Regions from separate parts of the Rhizobium sp. CFBP 13644 genome, predicted to be linked through region 2. Evidence: riboswitches for the same ligand, from Rfam matches in the RefSeq annotation. Region 2 holds a riboswitch; each other region holds the start of a gene.
The links. Region 2 has a riboswitch for thiamine pyrophosphate ahead of thiB (thiamine ABC transporter substrate binding subunit). Riboswitches for the same ligand answer to the same signal wherever they lie in the genome.

Region 1 (6,744 bases), on a different contig from region 2:
ATCAATGCTACGAATGGCGTAACGACAAAGCCGGAAATGCAGGCGCTGTGGGATGCCGAGATGGCGTCCATGGGCGACAAGGCGCAGGCCACGGTCATTTCCTACATCACCAAATACCGAAATGCGCTGCGCGAAGCCTTTGGTGACGAGCACCCGATGCTGCGCATCGCCGCGGGAACGCCGCAGCTCTATGATGAAGCACGCAAGATCAAAATGGCGAAGATCGCCAACAAGCATGGATCGCTGATTACCTTCGAGAACTATGCCGAGGTGATGCGTCGCTGTCGTCGCTACCTGCAATCCTCCGATATCATGACGGTCGCCATCGGCCTGATGGGCACGACAGGTCGGCGTCCCTACGAGGTCTTCACGCAGGCAGAATTGACGCCAGCGCCCTACGGCAAGGGCGTTTCGAAATGGAGCGTGCTGTTCAACGGTCAGGCAAAGACAAAGCAGGGCGAAGGCACCAAATTCGGCGTGACCTATGAAATTCCGGTGCTGGAACAATCGCGTATTGTTCTCGATGCCTACAGCCGCCTGCGCGAAAGCAGCGACGGAAAATCCTGGCTTGGGCTGAATGTGGACGATTTTACAGCAGACGTGCGCCTGCCACTGCGCGATGCAGTGATCGCCAAATTCGAGGATATCTGGCCCAAGGAAGAGCCACCGAAGCCTTACGGTCTGCGCCATCTCTATGCCGAAATTGCCTATCGAAATTTCGCGCCGCCCAGCGTGACCAAGAACAGCTATTTCGCCGCCATCCTGGGCCACAACAACAACGATCTTGAAACATCGCTGTCTTACATGACCTACACATTTCCAGAGGATGCGGAGCAATCGAAGGTCCGGGCCGAGCGTGTTGCGGAGCGCACGATCCAGCAGATGACAGAGGTCAACCGTATCCCTGGCATGCCTCAGGCTTAAGGCTCCAACCCACGCCTTGACACCGACAAAATGCCGCTCTAGCAAGTTGGAACATATATTCCAAAATAGCTAGGGTTCGCATGTGCGTTCCATTAGCAGAAACCGGATCGGGAGGATACGATGGTAACGAGATTGGCTTTGCTGGGTGCAGGTCGCATCGGAAAAGTGCACGCGAAGGCGATTGCCTCTGACGCCAGAGCAAAACTGGTGGCTGTCGTGGATGCGTTCCCTGAGGCTGCGCAGGCAATTGCGAATGAAAGCGGCTGCGAGATCAGCACCATCGATGCGGTTCTAGCGAACCCTGATATTGATGCCGTCATCATCTGCACACCCACCAACACCCATGCCGATCTGATTGAGCGTTTCGCGCGTGCAGGCAAGGCCATTTTCTGCGAAAAGCCCATCGATCTGGATGTCGCCCGCGCGACAGCCTGCATCAAGGTTGTCAAGGAAACCGGCGCGAAGATTATGCTCGGTTTCAACCGTCGTTTCGACCCGCATTTCCGCGCCGTGCGCAAAGCCATCGATGACGGCCAGATCGGCGATGTCGAGATGGTGACAATTGTCAGCCGTGACCCCGGCGCGCCACCACCTGAATATATCAAGGTCTCCGGCGGCATTTTCCGCGACATGACAATCCATGATTTCGATATTGCCCGCTTCCTGCTGGGCGAAGAAATCGTCAGCGTGTTTGCAACAGGCTCCGTTCTGGTGGACCCGAGAATCGGTGAACTCGGCGATTACGATAGCGCCAGCATCATCCTGACAACGGCAAGCGGACGCCAGGCAAGCATTTCAAACTCGCGTCGTGCGACATACGGTTATGATCAGCGCATCGAAGTACATGGCTCGCTCGGCTCGGTCGCCGCTGAAAACCAGCGCCCCGTTTCCATCGAAGTCGCCACGAAAGATGGCTACACCCGCCCACCGCTGCATGATTTCTTCATGACGCGCTACACCGAAGCCTATGCGGCAGAAATCAAGGCCTTCATCGATTCCGTCGAGAATGATGTCGCGCCTTCGCCCTCTGCCCATGATGGCCTGATTGCGTTGAAGCTGGCCGATGCCGCACTGAAATCGGCGCGTGAGAAGGTTCTCGTCCAGATCGTTTGACGACATGCTGAAAGACGGAGGTCATCCGCCTCCGTCTTTCGAATATGATTGACAGCAAACTTAAAAAACGACAGTTTCCAGACATTCCGAGGGGAGCATCTTAACGATGCTGAGATGGCGCTGAGCCGGACCCTTGAACCTGATCCGGGTCATGCCGGCGTAGGAACGGAACAGTCGCCATTGGCAATGCTTTTCTTTTCTCCGCTTGACCTGGATCTCCGTGATTAACGTCTGGAGTTCATTTGTTATGGCGAGTTTTCCAACGGCACAAATAGCCGCAGAGCTTCTGGCGCGGGTGCGACAAAGACGACCGCGTGTGCATTGCCTGATGAACACCGTGGTGCAGAAGTTCACCGCAGATGGCATCACCGCCATTGGCGGCATTCCGTCCATGACGTCGTCCGAGGAAGAAATCGAAAGCTTCGTCTCCAAGGTCGATGCGCTGACGATCAATCTGGGAACATTGGATGCGGCCCGCCGCGGCGTCATACGCTTGGCAGTGAATATTGCGAACGAGCGTGGCAAGCCATGGATCATCGATCCCGTGCACTGCGACTACTCGCCATCCCGACTAGATTTCGCGCATGAACTGATCGGACTTCAGCCCACCATCGTGCGCGGCAATGCTGCCGAAATGGCTGTGATCGGTGATGTTGGCAAGGCGCTGCGCATCCAGACCGGGCCGGAAGACCTGCTGCGGGACCATATCCGAAATATCAAAATTCAGAACGGCCACCCTTGGATGGCGAAGGTGACGGGCACCGGGTGCCTTTCCGGCGGCGTCATCGCTGCATTCATGGCGGTGGAAGGCGATGCGATGCAGGCGGCGGTGGCAGCGCTTGTCGTAACAGGTGTCTCGGCAGAACTCGCTGCCTCACATGCCCGTGGCCCCGGCACATTCGAGGCCGCATTTCTCGACGCGCTGAACGCCGTCACCGAGCAAGATATCCTGTCCCATGGGAGGATTGACCATGATGAAGATTGATTACCGGCTGAATGCGCTGGTCGACGCATCGCTATGTGATATTGCCCCATTGCCGGAACTGGCAGCCGTTGCCGCCCTGCACGGTGCTACAATCATCCAGTACCGCGACAAGCATGGCTCGACCCTACACATGATCGAACAGGCGACGCTTATTCGCGAGGCGCTGAAGGCAACTGGTGTTCCCCTTGTTATCAACGACCGTGTGGATGTGGCGCTAGCATGCGGTGCAGATGGCGTGCATCTGGGTGCAGATGACATGGATGCCCATATGGCGCGGCGTCTTTTGGGCGAGAATGCTATCATCGGAATGACCGTCAAGAACATGGACGATGCGAAGCGCGTCGCGGGTTCACCGGCTGACTATGCCTGTATCGGCGGTGTTTTCGAGACCGTTTCCAAGGTCAATCCCGATGCGCCGGTGGGGCTTGAAGGCTTTCGGCTGTTGCGCGCTGAGCTGAAACGCGACCGACCAGACATGCCAGTGGGTGCCATCGCAGGCATCTCGCTGGAGACCTTGCCGGGTGTGATCGAGGCTGGTGCGGATGGCGTTGCTGTCATTTCGGCCCTGTTCCGGGCAGTTGATATTGCCGGTGCCACACAAGCGTTCCGCCATGCGGTGGATGTGGCTCTGGAGGCACGCCAATGACAGCGATTGCCTTGACGGTTGCCGGTTCCGACAGCGGTGGCGGCGCAGGAATACAGGCAGACTTGAAAACTTTTTCTGCCTTGGGTGTATACGGCGCCAGCGTCATCACCGCGATCACCGCGCAGAACACGCGGGGCGTGACCGCTGTCGAAGATATCTCCGCAACGATGATCGCGGCGCAAATGGAAGCCGTTTTCTCCGACATCAACATAGGTGCGGTCAAGATCGGCATGGTATCGCGGATCGAGACGATTGAGACTATCGCCGCTGGTCTCCGCAGCATCGCCAAGCCCATCGTGCTGGACCCGGTGATGGTCGCGACATCGGGTGACCGCTTGTTGCAGGAGGACGCCATCGAGACGTTGCGCAGCCGCTTGTTGCCACTCGCATGGCTTGCCACACCGAATCTGCCGGAAGCAGCTCTTCTCAGCGGCCAGCCGATGGCGGAAAACAACAAAGACATGGTCCGTCAGGCAGAGGCGATCCTCAAGACCGGCGTTCGTGCTGTTCTGATAAAAGGTGGGCACGGCACGGGCCGCGACAGCGTCGATCTGCTGCTGGATGGCAACTCCGTGCAGGAGTTCTCATTGCCGCGCATTGAGACCCGCAACGACCACGGCACCGGCTGCACGTTAGCAGCCGCCATCACCGCACATCTGGCGCTTGGACATCAGCTGTCGCAAGCCGTTAGACTTTCAAAAGAGTTTCTCCACGGCGCGCTTGCTGCGGGAAAAGACCTTGATATCGGAGGCGGACACGGGCCGGTGCACCACTTTTACCGCTGGTGGAACGCCTGATGTTTCAGGCCCTTGGCTTTGGGCTGGCGAGGGCGTTGCGGATGGCGAAGCTGGAATGGATGCGTGAAACGCCGGGCAATTTGGACAGGACTTCTTTGTGAACCCTCTCGAAATCACCGGCTGTTTCGACCTCGACCCGCAAGAAATAATCAGAGCCGCCGGTCATCAGATAGCACTCACGTATCTCGGGGTATTTACGAACGGCGCTTTCGAACCGGTTGAGAAAATCTTCGGTCTGCCGGTCCAGCGTAATCTGGACAATGACCGAGATAACTTCACCACCAGCCGCGCTGCCCGTCAGCGCCGTATAGCCTCTGATAACCCCTTCCCGCTCCAGAATATCGACCCGACGCAGACAGGCAGAAGCCGACAGGCCGACCTCTGCCGCAAGCTTGGCATTGCTGATGCGGGCGTTCAATCTCAGCACTCTGATGATATGGCGATCGGTAGCGTCCAAAGCTGACATGAAATCATTCCGTTCTGTCGCTGAATATTGCGCGAAATCGAATATCTTCGAACGATCCGCGCATCAAATTGCAGAAATTCGATGATCGTTGCAATACCATCTTATAAAATAACAAGGGAACGATGATGGACATGACGATCAGTCGCCAAACGGCGAGTGGCGGTGCCAGCGGTTATCTGACCATAGATCTGGGCGCGCTTCGCGACAATTATCTAACCCTATGCCGGCTCGCTCCGAATGCGATGACCAGCGCGGTCGTCAAGGCCGATGCCTATGGTCTGGGTGCCGATGTCGTGGCCCCCGTGCTGTATGATGCGGGATGCCGCCACTTCTTCGTCGCCCATATCGATGAGGGAATTTCGCTGCGCAGGCGCATTGCGGGTGACGCTGATATTTTCGTTCTGAACGGGCTCCAGCCCGGCAACGAGATATCCTGCGCGGACATGTCGCTGACGCCCGTCATCAACTCACTGGAACAACTGGCGCAGTGGACCGCCCATGCGAAAACGCTGGGCAAGACACTGCCCGCGGCCCTTCAGTTTGATACCGGCATGTCCCGGCTTGGAATGGCGCCGTCCGAAGTCGAAGCGCTGAAGAATGCTCCCGAACTGCTGGATGGCGTCGCGATTACCTTCATCATGAGCCACCTGGCCTGCGCCGACGAGCCTGAGCACGCGGCCAACGGCGCGCAACTGGCCGAAATGCGCAAGACAGCGCAGATGTTTCCTGATGTGCCGGTGTGCTTTGCCAATTCCGGCGGTGTGTTCCTCGGCGCTGACTTCCACAACGCCCTCATGCGCCCGGGCATCGGGCTTTATGGCGGCGCGCCTTCGACACTGAGGCCGAACCCGATGAAGCCTGTCGTGCGGCTGGACGTGGCAGTTGTGCAGACACGCACGGTGCCTGCCGATACCTTCGTTGGTTATGGCGGCACGCTTCGCACAGCCAGCGAAACGCGATTGGCGACGGTTGCTGCGGGCTATGCCGATGGCCTTCCCCGCTCTCTCAGCAATCGGGGCGCGGCCTATTTCAACGGCGTGCGTCTGTCTATTGCGGGCCGCGTATCGATGGATAGTATCAGCCTTGATATCACGGCTCTGCCGGAGGGCACGCTAAGCCATGGTAGTCTGGTTCAGCTCATCGGCCCGGACCAGACGCTGGAAGACATGGCCGAGGATGCCGGAACGATAGCCTACGAAATTCTGACCGGCCTCGGCCACCGGTATCGCCGAGCCTATATCCAGCCGCAGCAGCCTGACGCAATGAACGAGGGGGAGTGAGCCAACATGAACATCACAATTCTTGGAGCGGGTGTCGTCGGCGTCACATCCGCCTGGTATCTGGCAAAAGCCGGTCACTCCGTTACCGTCATCGACAGGCAGCCGGGAGCGGCTCTCGAAACCAGCTTTGCCAACGCGGGCGAGGTTTCACCGGGCTACTCATCGCCCTGGGCGGCACCCGGTATTCCCATGAAAGCCATGAAGTGGCTGTTTATGGAGCACTCTCCGCTCATCATTCGGCCAACACTGGACCCCGCGGCTCTGCGCTGGATTGGCCAGATGCTGCGCAACTGTACATTCCAACGCTATTCCATCAACAAGAGCCGCATGGTGCGTGTTGCCGAGTACAGCCGTGATTGCCTGATGGCATTGCGCGACGAAACCGGCATTCAATATGATCAACGCACGCAAGGCACGCTTGAGGTTTTCCGCACCCAGAAGCAGTTCGACGGCATCGGCAAGGATGTGGCGGTGCTGAAGGCAGGCGGTGTTCGCTACGAGGTTCTGGATCGTGACGCTTGCGTTGCTGTTGA
Region 2 (6,744 bases):
GTGACCGCCCGGCGCAAGCGCAATATGCGCCGCGTGGGAGAGTTGCGCGATATGCGCGCCGCCTATCGCGGTCACAACGGCCCGCAGGGTACCGTGCAGGCAACTGCCGCTGAAGGGCGCGAGTCCGGCAAGCTGGTGGTCGAGGCTGACGCGATTACAAAATCCTATGGCGATCGCACCATCGTTGCACCATTTTCCCTGCGCGTCCATCGTGGCGATTGCATTGGCTTCGTGGGACCGAACGGTGCGGGCAAGACGACGCTTTTGAAGATGTTGACGGGTCAGCTGGAGCCGGATAGCGGCACCGTCAAGCTTGGCACCAAGCTGGAAATTGCCACGCTCGACCAGAAGCGCGAGGACCTCAACCTCGAGGACACGCTCGCTCACTACCTGACCGATGGGCGGGGCGAGAACCTGCTGGTCAATGGTGAGGTGAAGCACGTCACCGGCTATATGAAGGATTTTCTGTTCCAGCCTGAACAGGCCCGCACGCCCATCCGCAGGCTTTCGGGTGGCGAGCGCGCGCGTCTGATGCTAGCGCGCATTCTGGCAAAGCCGACTAACCTTCTGATCCTCGACGAGCCGACCAACGATCTCGATATTGAAACGCTGGATCTGCTGCAGGAAATCGTTGCCGGCTTTTCCGGAACGGTCATCCTTGTCAGCCATGACCGCGACTTTCTCGATCGCACCGTTACATCGACGATTGCGCCTGCCAATCCCGAAGCGCCAGATGGCCGGTGGATTGAATATGCCGGTGGCTACTCGGATATGATGGCGCAGCGCAAGGGCGCGTCTGACGAGAAGAAGAAGGCGGAGAAGCAGGAAAAGAGCAAAGCATCCGCCTCATCATCCGGTGACACCGGCAAGGCGAAATTGAAGCTCTCCTTCAAGCAGAAGTTCGCGCTGGAAAATCTGCCCAAGGAAATGGAAAAGGCGCAGGCCGAAATTGCCAAGCGCGAAGAGCGCATGGCCGATCCGCAGCTATTTGCCAAGAACCCCACAGCCTTCAACACGCTGGCCGACGAAATGTCGAAGCTTCGTGAAAAGCTTGAGGCCATGGAAGAAGAGTGGTTGGAGCTTGAAATGCTGCGCGAGGAAATGGAAGGGTAATCGACGCGATCCGCACCCGCAGACGCGGGTGTCGCACCTGCATCTTGCCAATACCACAGCAACCAATTACATCTTTGCCCAGATCTAACGGGGTGCTTTGTCTGATCAGACAGGGCTGAGAGGCATTTGCCAACCCGAAGAACCTGATCCGGTTAACACCGGCGGAGGGATTAGACGGCTTCCATCCAGACGCCACTTTCCCGTTCGTCCATTCGAGGAGGTTGTCTGATGCGTCGTCTGTTCATTCATAGTCTTGTTGCCGCGTCTTTTGCATTGCCCGGTTTCGCCCATGCGCAAGACAAGAAGGTGCTGACGGTCTACACCTATGAGAGCTTTGTTTCCGAGTGGGGCCCCGGTCCCAAGGTCAAGGCGTCCTTCGAAGAGACGTGCAATTGCACAATCAACTTCGTCGGCGTGGCCGATGGTGTGGCTTTGCTCAACCGGCTGAAGCTTGAAGGCGCAGGCTCCAGTGCAGATGTGGTGTTGGGTCTGGATACCAATCTCGTGGCGGAAGCCCGCCAGACGGGATTGTTCGAGGCTTCAGGTGTCGATACGTCTGAGGCCAAGGTGCCGGGTGGGTTTAAGGACGACGTCTTCGTGCCCTATGATTACGGTCATTTCGCTGTCGTCTACGATACGCAGACACTGAAGAACCCGCCGAAAAGCCTTGAGGAATTGGTAGAGGGCGATCCCTCGCAGAAGATCGCAATCCAGGATCCGCGGACATCCACTCCCGGTCTCGGGCTGCTTCTCTGGGTCAAGTCTGTTTATGGAGACAAGGCGCCGGAGGCTTGGGCGAAGCTCAAAAACCGCGTACTGACGGTGACGCCGGGCTGGTCTGAATCCTATGGCCTGTTTACCAAGGGAGAGGTGCCGATGGTGCTTTCCTACACCACGTCTCCCGCCTATCACATGGTTTCGGAAAAGACGGATCGCTATCAGGCTGCCAGTTTCGAAGAGGGTCACTATATCCAGATCGAAGTTGCGGGCATGTTGAAGAATGCGCCGGAAAAGGCGCTGGCCAAGCAGTTTTTCGCTTTCATGCTGAAGCCGGGCTTTCAGGACGCCATTCCGGAAAACAACTGGATGATGCCGGTTGCGGCCACATCCGCCCCCTTGCCGGAGGCATTTTTTAAGCTCGTTCAGCCTGCCAAAACGTTTTTGATGTCCCCCGAAGAGGTTGCTAAAAACCGCAAGGCCTGGATCGATGAATGGCTGGCTGCGATGAGCGTCAAGTAAGACGGATCGCTCTTCATCATGATCGAGCGCGTTGAACGTCGAAGGTTTATTGTCAGTGGAACGGTGGCATTTGTTGCCGTTCTTTTGTTCATGGGCCTTGCCGTCGCGGCGCTCCTCTCGTTTGATGCCGACACAGCGTCCGCTGAGGTGCTGGATGTCTATACGCTGCGCATATTGCGCTTCACTCTCTGGCAAGCAACGCTTTCCACCGTCTTGTCGATAGCTCTCGGCCTGCCAGTGGCGCTGGCGCTGGCGCGACAGCGGGATTTTCCCGGCCGCATCTGGATCATCCGGCTCATGGCGGTGCCGATGGGACTTCCGGTGATTGTCGGTGCGCTGGGGATTATCGCCATCTGGGGCAGGCAAGGGATATTCAACACGGTCTTCATGGCGGCTGGCGCAGAGCAGCCTTTCAGCATCTATGGTCTGTCCGGTATTCTGATTGCCCATGTGTTTTTCAATTTGCCGCTGGCGGTACGGTTCTTTCTGGCCGGGCTTGAGCGGGTTCCGGGGGAATATTGGCGCATCGCTGCCAGCCTGAGTTTTGGTCCACTCTCGACGTTTCGCTTCGTGGAATGGCCGGCCATTGCGCGTCTCATCCCGGGCGTGGCCGGTCTGATCTTCATGCTCTGCGCCACGAGCTTCACACTCGTTTTGTTGCTGGGGGGTGGGCCTGCGGCAACCACGATCGAGGTCGCCATCTATCAGGCGCTGCGTTTTGATTTCGATCCACCCCGCGCCATTTCGCTTTCCCTGATGCAGATCATCATGACCAGCGTGCTGCTTGCGCTGCTGGCGCGTTTACCCTCTGCCGATGCGGAAGCCTTGACGCAGGCGAAAGCCGTGCGACGCTTCGATAGCGACAGGTGGACGGCGCGTCTGTGGGATGGATCGATGATCATGCTTGCCATGGTTTTGGTCGCATTGCCTCTCTGCGCGGTCGCAGCATCTGGACTGACCGCGGATCTTTCGCGGCTGCTGCTTGCAAGCGCATTCCTCAAGGCTGCGATCACCAGCCTGCTGATCGCGCTCCAGTCCGCGTCTCTTGCCATTCTCATTTCGGTCGCACTTGTGCGCGCCCGTCAGGCTATCGCTGGGCAAAGACGACCGGCTGGACCGCTTCGGGTCTTGTTTACAGCCATGGGTGCCGGATCGGCCCTGGTGCTGCTCGTGCCTCCGGTCGTTCTGGGGAGTGGCTGGTTTCTGCTGTTGCGACCGCTGGGCGATGTCTCGACATTTGCGCCTATCCTTGTCTCCATCATCAACATGCTGATGGCGCTGCCATTCGTGATGCGGGTGCTGGAACCTGCATACATCGCCCATCAGACCCGCAGTGGGCGATTGGCTGCCAGTCTCGGGATATCAGGTCTGTCCCGGCTTCGCCTTGTTGAATGGCCGGTTCTATGGAGACCGGTTGCGACGGCATTTTCATTCGCCATGGCGCTTTCGCTCGGCGATCTCGGTGCTGTTGCCCTGTTCGGCTCGGAAAACTTCACGACATTGCCCTGGCTGGTCTATAGCAATATGGGCAGTTACCGGACCAATGATGCGGCGGGTTACGCCTTCATCTTGGGCGTCATCTGCCTCGTCCTCGCCGCCGGGGGCGTTTCCCGTCAGCCAGCGAAAGCCATCGCATGACCCTGCACGATATTGCTGTCAGCCTTGAGAAGATCGAGCTTACGCTCGGCCAGCAGAATTTTGCGCTGGATTGCCGCTTTGCGCGCGGCGAGGTGACAGCCATTGTCGGTCCGTCTGGATCGGGGAAGTCCACGCTCCTCAATCTCGTTGCGGGCTTTGAAGCGCCGGATCGCGGGAAGTTGCTGATCGAGGGACAGGATATGCGCGGGCTTGATCCCTCGCAACGGCCAGTCTCCGTGGTTTTTCAGGACAACAATCTCTTTGCCCATCTGGATATCTTCACAAATGTTGGATTGGGCATCAATTCATCCCTGAAGCTGGGTGCCGCTGACAAGGTCGTGATCAGCAAGGCGCTTGAGCGCGTCGGGCTTGCCGGTTTTGAAAGACGCCTGCCTTCGACCATGTCTGGCGGCGAGCGGCAAAGGGCGGCGCTGGCCAGAGCCCTGGTGCGCCGTCGCAGCATCATGGCTCTGGATGAGCCGTTTGCGGCACTCGATCCCGGCCTTCGCGCCGGCATGGGAAGCCTGCTGCGGGCGCTGCATAAGGAACTGGGCAACACCGTTCTTCTGGTGACGCACAACCCTGATGATATAAGCAAACTGGCAGATGCGGTTGTGTTTCTTCATCACGGTCAGGTGCTGTTTGAAGGCAGTGTTGACGCGTTTTTTGCCGCAACCCATCTTGAGCCAATCAGGATATTTCTGGCGGCGTGAGATTGTCGCTCAGCATTCGCGGTTATGCCGCGTCACAATTTCGACGCGGGTCACTGTCAAGCCTTGCAAAATAACACGGTCGATGCGCAAATTTTGCAGTTGCGATTCATTCACAACTGCTTGAGAAGTGATGCAAACAAGCGATCTGATAATATATTTGCAAATGGCGGATCATTTCGATTGTTTGCGCATTCACATGCCCCTAGGGCTAATATGGCATACTGGTCTGCACTTTAACGGATGATCAGGAACGTTTGGAGCAGACAGGCAGGATGATGACGTGTGTGAAGGCTCTGCGGGGCCACACCTCCAGTCAGAAGATGCGGAAGACAGGCAGGCTGGTCAAGCGCACGCTGGCATTGGCGGCCGCCGGCTTCGTGCTGTCGGCGTGCCAGTCTCTCTTCAGCTCGTCCTACCAGTCAACGCTCAAGCCATCTGACAATCCGCAGACCGTGGAGCAGGTTCAAAAGGACGATCCGCGTGCCCAGATGGGTGCGCGTGAGCATCCGCGCATCGTGGCAAGCTATGGCGGCGAATATCACGACGATAAGACTGAACGCCTCGTGGCCCGCATTGCGGGTGCGCTGACGGCAGTCTCGGAAAATCCGCAGCAGTCCTATCGCATCACCATTCTGAACTCTCCCGCCATCAACGCATTTGCGCTGCCGGGTGGCTATCTCTATGTGACGCGCGGGCTTCTGGCACTTGCCAATGATGCTTCGGAAGTCGCAGCCGTGCTGTCGCACGAGATGGGCCATGTGACTGCCAATCATGGCATTGAGCGCCAGCGCCGCGAAGAGGCCGAGGTCATTGCCAGCCGTGTGGTTGCGGAAGTCTTGTCCAGCGATCTGGCCGGAAAACAGGCACTTGCGCGTGGCAAGTTGCGCCTCGCAGCCTTTTCCCGCCAGCAGGAATTGCAAGCCGATGTTATAGGCGTACGCATGCTGGGCGAGGCCGGTTACGATCCCTATGCGTCGCCTCGCTTCCTCGATTCCATGGCGGCCTATGCGCGCTTCTCATCGGCAGATCCCGACAGCGATCAGAGCCTCGACTTCCTGTCGAGCCACCCTAACACTCCGCAGCGCATCGAGCTGGCCAAGCGCCATGCTCGCGCCTTCGGGCAGGAAGGACAGGTTGGCGATAAGGGTCGTGACTGGTTCCTCAATGGCATAGACGGGCTTCTTTACGGCGATAGTCCCCAGGAAGGATATGTGCGTGGCAACACGTTCCTGCATGGCACTCTCGGAATTCGCTTCGATGTTCCCGAAGGCTTCCAGATCGACAACAAGGTCGAGGCGGTGCTTGCCACCGGTCCCGGCGAAATGGCGATCCGTTTCGATGGTGTGGCCGATCCCAAGCAGACGAGCCTTGCCAATTATCTGACCAGCGGCTGGGTCGCGGGTCTGGTGCCTGAAACCGTGCGTGAAACGGAAATCAACGGATTGCCAGCAGCAACGGCGCGCGCCACCGCAGATAAATGGGATTTCGATGTCACCGTGATCCGGGTCGGACAGCAGATTTTCCGCTTCCTGACCGCAGTGCCTAAGGGCAGCGCGCAGCTCGATAGCGTGGCCAATGTGTTGCGCACGACGTTTCGCAAGATGACACCGGCTGAAATTTCTGCCCTTAAACCTCTGCGCGTGCGCGTTATCACCACCAAGCCGGGCGACACGATTGCGTCCATCGCTGGGCGCATGATGGGCACCGACAGGAAGGTGGAACTCTTCCGGGTGCTGAACGCCATGAGCGCAACAGCGGCGATCCAGCCCGGCGAGCGAGTGAAGATCATCGCCGAATAAAAAACCCGGCCTTTGAATTGAACCTGTTTCCAATGCGGAGCAGGTCTAATTCAAAGGCCGGGTCTGTAGAATGGAAGATAAACGCTTAAGCGGCTTCTTCTTCCTGAGCGTCTTCTTCGTCAATCGCCTTGCCGCGCTTTGGTCCCTTGTTGAGATTGACCTCAACCAGACGAACGGCTTCCGTTTCAGACATCTTGTTCACAGCAGCAATTTCGCGGGCCATGCGATCAAGAGCAGCTTCA
Region 3 (6,744 bases), 120 kb from region 2:
CGCGCACCATGGCATCAGCACCTTGCATCCAGCGTCAACAAGCTTTTCGGCCACGACAAGATCGTCCGTGGTGTAAGGGAACACATCAAACCCGTCATCCACCAGAATGCGCGCCGCCTCGACCAAGGCGAAGACATCCGGTTGCAGCGTATCGTGATGGCCGATCACTTCAAGCTTGATCCAGTTGGTCTTGAAGACCTCGCGTGCCATTTTCGCCGTCAGTACCGCTTCCTTGGCCGTATGGCATCCAGCCGTATTGGGCAGAACGAGGCGGTCCAGCTCGCGGATCATCTCGAAAAACTGCCCGCCGGTCTTGCCACCCGCCGTTTCCCGCCGCAGCGAAATCGTCAGAATATCCGTTCGGCTGGCGCGGACAGCATCCGCCAGAACCGAAGGTGACGGATAGCGCGCCGTGCCCAGAAGCAGTCTTGAGCTGACCTCACGTCCATAAAGCGTCAACATGTCTTATCCTCCCTGCATGGGTGAGAGAATTTCGATCCGGTCGAAATCCTTGAGATGGAAACCGTGCCTGTCTTCGGCATGGACCAGATCGCCATTGACCGCTGTCGCGAGCCAATCACCCTCAAAATCGAGGCTTGCCAGAAGCTGGGACAGGGTGTCGGCGCTGAGATCATGCTCTTGCCCATTGACGAGAATTTTCATGGGAAACCTCCTTATTCTCAAGACTATCTGCAGCCTTGATGGCCATGGCGGGTGAAAGCAGAAAGCCGTGGCGGTGGGCGCCATTGATGAACAGCGTATTTCCGCTGCGGGTGACGGACGGCAGATTGTCGGGAAAGGCGGGGCGGATGCCGGTGCCCGTCTCGACAATCTTGGCTTCCGCAAAAGACGGGTGGAGCGCATAGGCGGCGTTGAGAAACTCCATCATCGAGCGCACGGATATCGGCCCGGCATCCTCGGTTTCGATCATGGTCGCACCCACCATGAAACGCCCCGGCTCACGCGGCACGACATAGAGCGGGATGCGCGGATGCAGCAGACGCACGGGCCGGGAAAGCGCGATATCGGGAGTGGCAAGATAGAGCATTTCACCCCTGACACCACGAAGCTTCTCAAGCGTGCCGAGTTGGGCATGGCCGGTGCAATCGACAATCCTGTCAAATCCGGTCTCAGTGATTGGCTCGCCACCCAGATGAAAAGCAACACCCATCGAGATCAGCCGCTGCTGCAACGCCGCGAGGGCCAGTCTTGGATCAAGATGACCTTCGCGCTCGAAGAAAAGCCCATGCCGGAAGCGCCCGCCAAGATCGGGCTCCAATGCGGCAATCTCCTCCTCGTTGACGCTGCGATGCTGGCTCGTGCGCGCGGCAAACCGGGCAAGCTCCGATTTGTCGCGTGCCGGGGCAACCACCAGCGTGCCGTTTCGCACGACAAGACCCTGCGTTGCCTCATCCCACCAGTCCAACGCGGAAGACCCAAGCCGGATAACGGCCTCGTCGGCGCTTTCCCGTTCGCACCAGGGCGCCAGCATGCCACCGGCATACCAGGACGCACCGTGCCCCGCCTTCGCTGCGGTGTCATGGATATCAACCGAAAGACCGCGTCTGACCATTTCCAGAGCGGCCGTCAGTCCCATGACGCCCGCTCCTTTGACGAGAATACGCATCTCACTCACCGGCAACGGGCGTATCGAGCGGCATATAGAGGCTGCCACCCTGCTTGAACTTTTCCGCCATGGCCTCCAGACCTTCCTTCTGTGCCTCGGCCCTGATGTCATGGGAGATGCGCATCGAACAGAATTTGGGACCGCACATGGAGCAGAAATGCGCAACCTTATGCGCTTCCTTCGGCAAGGTCTCATCATGGAAGGACCGGGCCGTTTCCGGGTCCAGCGACAGGTTGAACTGATCCTCCCAGCGAAATTCGAAACGCGCGCGTGACAGCGCATTGTCGCGGATCTGCGCGGCGGGATGGCCCTTGGCAAGATCGGCGGCATGGGCGGCAATCTTGTAGGTAATCACACCCACCTTCACGTCGTTACGATCAGGCAGGCCCAGATGCTCCTTAGGCGTCACATAGCAAAGCATGGCGGTGCCGAACCAGCCGATCATCGCAGCCCCGATGCCTGACGTGATGTGGTCATAACCCGGCGCGATATCGGTCGTCAGCGGCCCAAGCGTGTAGAAGGGCGCTTCTCCGCAGACCTTCAGCTGCTTGTCCATGTTTTCCTTGATCTTGTGCATGGGCACATGACCCGGACCTTCGATCATCACCTGACAATCTTTCGCCCAGGCAATCTGCGTCAGCTCGCCCAGCGTTTCCAGCTCGGCAAATTGCGCGGCGTCATTGGCATCGGCAATCGAGCCCGGACGGAGACCATCGCCCAGCGAGAAGGACACATCATAGGCGCGGCAAATGTCGCAAATCTCTTCGAAATGCTCGTAGAGGAAGGATTCCTTATGGTGGTGCAGACACCACTTGGCCATGATCGAGCCGCCACGCGACACGATGCCAGTCACGCGGTTGACGGTCAGCGGAATGTAGTGCAATCGCACCCCGGCATGGATGGTGAAGTAATCGACGCCCTGCTCGGCCTGCTCGATCAGCGTATCGCGAAAAACCTCCCAAGTCAGGTCTTCGGCAATGCCACCCACCTTTTCCAGTGCCTGATAGAGCGGAACCGTTCCAATCGGCACCGGTGCGTTGCGGATGATCCATTCGCGGATGTTGTGAATGTTGCGACCGGTCGAAAGGTCCATCACCGTATCGCCACCCCAGCGGATCGCCCAGACCATCTTGTCGACCTCATCCGCCATGGATGATGTCACAGCGGAATTGCCGATATTGGCATTGATCTTGACGAGGAAATTACGACCGATAATCATCGGCTCGGCTTCCGGGTGGTTGATATTGGCCGGAATGATCGCCCGGCCTGCCGCAACTTCCTGCCGCACGAATTCCGGCGTGACGTAATCGGGAATGTGAGCGCCGAAACTTTCGCCATCTCGAACCAGCTTTTCCTTTGCGGCTTCGCGGCCAAGATTTTCGCGGATCGCGACGAACTCCATCTCTGGCGTGATGATGCCTGCCCGGGCATAGGCCAATTGCGTCACGGCCTTGCCGTCTTTCGCCCGCAGCGGCTGGTTTCGCACGGGAAACTCAGGTGTCAGCCTTTCGCCTGTCGCAAAGCCGTTATCCTCAGGTTTGACGTGTCTGCCCTCATAGGCCTCCACGTCCCCCCGTGCCACGGCCCAGGCGTGGCGAAGGCGCGGCAATCCACCTTCGATGTCGAGGATATGTTTGGGATCGGTGTAGGGGCCGGAAGCGTCATAGACCGTGACAGCCGGCTCACCCGCTGTGGGGTGAAGGGCAATTTCGCGCATGGGAACGCGGATATCAGGGTAAAGCACGCCTGCCCTGTGAACCTTGGTCGAGGCGGGAAGCGGACCGGTGGTGACTGTGGGGGTGATAGTCTTGGCAACAATGTTCATCGTGAGGCTCCAAAGCAAAAGAGTTGGAGACCCAGTTCGAGCATGAAAGACGAAAAACCACGGGCAAACGGATGTGTGACGTGATCCGTAGCAGCCAGGCTGCTGTCTGCGCGTGTGCACCGTCCCTACGCCAGTATGAACTGGATCAGGTTCAACGGGTCACTGCGCATCGTAGCAGTATCTCAGCCCCTTGACGGGACACCCCTGGTGAATGCGCCAATGAGAAACCCGTGAGCATGATTTGTCAAGGCGTTACCAAACCTGCGCCGAAATCAAACCTAGTCACGACAAATTAACCTAGCCGTTTATTCCAATTTTATTTTTTAAAGCGTAATTCCGATATTGAGCTATGATCGCGCTTACTCGACTGGAGACTACTTGAAATGAATTCAACTATTCGTGAAATACTCTCGAAATTCGGCCAACTTCCTGTTCCCGTTGATACAATTGTAGATGAAGCAGATCTTTACGCTGCGGGACTTTCTTCCTTTGCCTCGGTGCAGCTGATGCTCGGACTGGAAGATGCTTTTGATATCGAGTTTCCAGACAGCATGTTGAACCGTAAATCTTTCGCCAGCATTTCCGCAATCGAAGCGACCGTTAAAACCATTCTTGATGGGAAAGAGGCTGCCTGATGGACCTGTCCGTGGCCACAAGCGATGCAACGCTGTCCGTTAGAGCAACGCGCGTGGCCGCGATCGCTGCGCGCCACGCAGACGATGTCGACGCGGCAGGGCGCTTCCCAAAGGAAGGAATCGCAGCGCTTCGACAAGAGCGCCTGCTTGGCATTCAGGTTCCCGTCCATCTGGGCGGCGAAGGCGCAAGTCCGAGCGAAATCACCGATGTCTGCTGCACCCTGGGGCAGGCCTGCTCCGCGACAGCAATGATCTTTGCCATGCATCAGATCAAGGCATCGAGCCTTGTCGAGCATGGGGAAGACAGTGAATGGCACAGCGCCTTCATGCGCCGCATGGCCGATGAACAATTGTTGCTGGGTTCAGCCACAACAGAAGGCGGCATTGGCGGAAATCTGCGCAACTCGATCTGCGCGATTAACGTGGATGGCGAAGTTTGCCGTCTTGAGAAAGACGCGACAGTCATTTCCTACGGCAGCGAAGCCGATGCAATCCTGATCACCTCGCGCGCCCATGCCGATGCTGCGCCAACAGACCAGGTGATGACGGTGTTCCTGAAGCATCAGTACAGCCTTGAAAGAACCCATATCTGGAACACGCTCGGCATGCGTGGCACCTGCTCCGATGGCTTTCTTTTCAAGGGGCAAGCCCCGTCGCAACAGATTTTCCAGAAACCCTTTGCCGAAATTGCGGCGCAATCCATGCTGGCCACATCGCATCTTTTCTGGAGTGGTGTGTGGTACGGCATTGCGGCTGATGCTGTTGCCCGTGCCCAGGCTTTCGTTCGCGCAGCCGCCCGCAAATCGCCCGGTGTCGCGCCTCCGGGTGCAATTCGGCTGGCAGAGGTTTCCAACAAGCTGCAAATCGTCAAATCGAACATCATCGCTGGCCTCAAGGCCTACGACCAGACCAAGGACGACCCTGAGACACTCATGTCCATGGCCTTTGCCATCGCCATGAACAATGTGAAGATCTGCTCGTCCGAAACCATTCTGGAAATCATCAACCATGCCATGCTGATCTGCGGCATCATGGGATACAAAAACGGGACGCCTTACAGTCTCGGCAGACATTTACGCGATGCGCATTCAGCGCAGCTCATGATTTCAAACGACCGCATATTGGGCAATTCTGCCAATCTCCTGCTCGTTCAGAAGCAGGACATCAGCCTTTTGGGATAAGACCATGGACATGCAGACTTCCTTTCTCGATCGCCTGTTCGACAAAGGGCTTTTGATCGATACCGGCGTGGACGGCCTTTATGGTCGAAGCGGCCAGTTCGAAGACGTCATCGTTGCTTTCGAGCGGTTGATCGATAGGGTCGGTGGCCCTGACAAGGCCGAAGCCATTCGCTTCCCGCCCGGCATCAACCGCGCCTATTTCGAAAAAAGCGGCTACATGAAGAGCTTTCCGCAACTGGCCGGAACCGTGCATTCCTTTTGTGGCTGCGAGCTGGACCATGTCAGCCTGCTGAAAAGCATGGATGAAGGAACCGACTGGACCAAGGACCAGAAGGCAACGGACATCGTTCTGACACCGGCGGCCTGCTATCCGCTCTATCCGACGATTGCCAAGCGCGGCGCCCTTCCGGCAGCCGGTGGTCTATACGACATCCAGTCCTACTGCTTCCGCCATGAACCCTCCAAGGACCCTGCGCGCCAGCAGCTTTTCCGCATGCGTGAATATGTTCGCATGGGCACGGAAAGCGACGTCACGGAATTCCGCCAGTTGTGGATGGATCGCGGCGTGGAGATGATGGAGAAGGTCGGCCTCGACGTGAAAATCGACATTGCCAATGATCCCTTCTTCGGACGCGCAGGCAAGATGCTGGCCAACAACCAGCGTGACCAGAACCTGAAGTTTGAGCTGCTGATACCGGTCACCTCAACCGAAAATCTGACGGCCTGCATGAGCTTCAACTACCATCAGGACGCTTTCGGCGCGAAATGGGGCCTCAACCTCAGCGATGGCGCGGTGGCACACACGGCCTGTGTGGGCTTCGGCCTTGAGCGCATTGCGCTGGCGCTCTTTGCAAAACACGGTCTGGATGTGGACGCATGGCCGCAGCCAGTGCGCGATACGCTTTGGGGCTAAGGCTGGCATGACAAGCATTTTTCCGGCTCTGGACGCTGCACATCACGTTCCCCATCCGCTTCACTCACTGGAGCGGATGTGGCCGGAAACGAACTGCTATGTCGACCTGTGGATCGAGCTTCTGGCCGCCAGCGGATATGCGCCGGAAGCCATGCTCGGCTTCACCCTGACCCAGGATTTTGAAGGTGACCAGTTCACCTTCTTCAAGGTGCCACTGGAAGATCTCGACGCACTCTACGGCATCCGTGTCAGCGAGCTTGCGATTTTCGACAGGCTCGAAAACCACATTGCAGCACAGTTGCAGCGCGGCCGGATCTGCCTCATCGAGATGGACAGCTTCTACATGCCCGACACACAGGGTGTGGGATATCGCCAGGACCACGGCAAGACGACGGTTGCCATCAACCGGATGGACCTTGAGAACCGCAAGCTCGAATATTTTCACAATGGCGGCTATTTCGCGCTTCAGGATGACGATTTCTCAGGCATCTTCCAACACCATCTTGGAGATGCCGATCTGCCTTTTCTGCCCTACACGGAATTTGCCAAATTTCCCGAAGACC

Region 1: another riboswitch for thiamine pyrophosphate. It lies ahead of IFT53_RS10360 (hydroxyethylthiazole kinase); the one in region 2 lies ahead of thiB (thiamine ABC transporter substrate binding subunit).
Region 3: another riboswitch for thiamine pyrophosphate. It lies ahead of thiC (phosphomethylpyrimidine synthase ThiC); the one in region 2 lies ahead of thiB (thiamine ABC transporter substrate binding subunit).

What each region holds. Positions count from the first base shown of each region.
Region 1 is NZ_JACYVF010000003.1:181,448-188,191, forward strand. Features, by position in the region: gene IFT53_RS10350 (telomere resolvase) at 1-924, shown strand, start outside; gene iolG (inositol 2-dehydrogenase) at 1,045-2,037, shown strand; TPP riboswitch at 2,117-2,220, shown strand; gene IFT53_RS10360 (hydroxyethylthiazole kinase) at 2,285-3,022, shown strand; gene thiE (thiamine phosphate synthase) at 3,009-3,668, shown strand; gene thiD (bifunctional hydroxymethylpyrimidine kinase/phosphomethylpyrimidine kinase) at 3,665-4,465, shown strand; gene IFT53_RS10375 (Lrp/AsnC family transcriptional regulator) at 4,470-4,931, opposite strand; gene alr (alanine racemase) at 5,057-6,211, shown strand; gene IFT53_RS10385 (D-amino acid dehydrogenase) at 6,218-6,744, shown strand, end outside.
Region 2 is NZ_JACYVF010000004.1:207,390-214,133, forward strand. Features, by position in the region: gene IFT53_RS13435 (ATP-binding cassette domain-containing protein) at 1-1,113, shown strand, start outside; TPP riboswitch at 1,192-1,300, shown strand; gene thiB (thiamine ABC transporter substrate binding subunit) at 1,339-2,352, shown strand; gene thiP (thiamine/thiamine pyrophosphate ABC transporter permease ThiP) at 2,371-3,990, shown strand; gene IFT53_RS13450 (thiamine ABC transporter ATP-binding protein) at 3,987-4,703, shown strand; gene IFT53_RS13455 (M48 family metalloprotease) at 5,024-6,502, shown strand; gene IFT53_RS13460 (CarD family transcriptional regulator) at 6,588-6,744, opposite strand, start outside.
Region 3 is NZ_JACYVF010000004.1:325,025-331,768, reverse strand. Features, by position in the region: gene IFT53_RS13975 (thiazole synthase) at 1-462, opposite strand, end outside; gene thiS (sulfur carrier protein ThiS) at 466-663, opposite strand; gene thiO (glycine oxidase ThiO) at 632-1,627, opposite strand; gene thiC (phosphomethylpyrimidine synthase ThiC) at 1,629-3,452, opposite strand; TPP riboswitch at 3,557-3,668, opposite strand; gene IFT53_RS13955 (acyl carrier protein) at 3,836-4,087, shown strand; gene IFT53_RS13950 (acyl-CoA dehydrogenase family protein) at 4,087-5,268, shown strand; gene IFT53_RS13945 (amino acid--[acyl-carrier-protein] ligase) at 5,273-6,181, shown strand; gene IFT53_RS13940 (DUF1839 family protein) at 6,189-6,744, shown strand, end outside.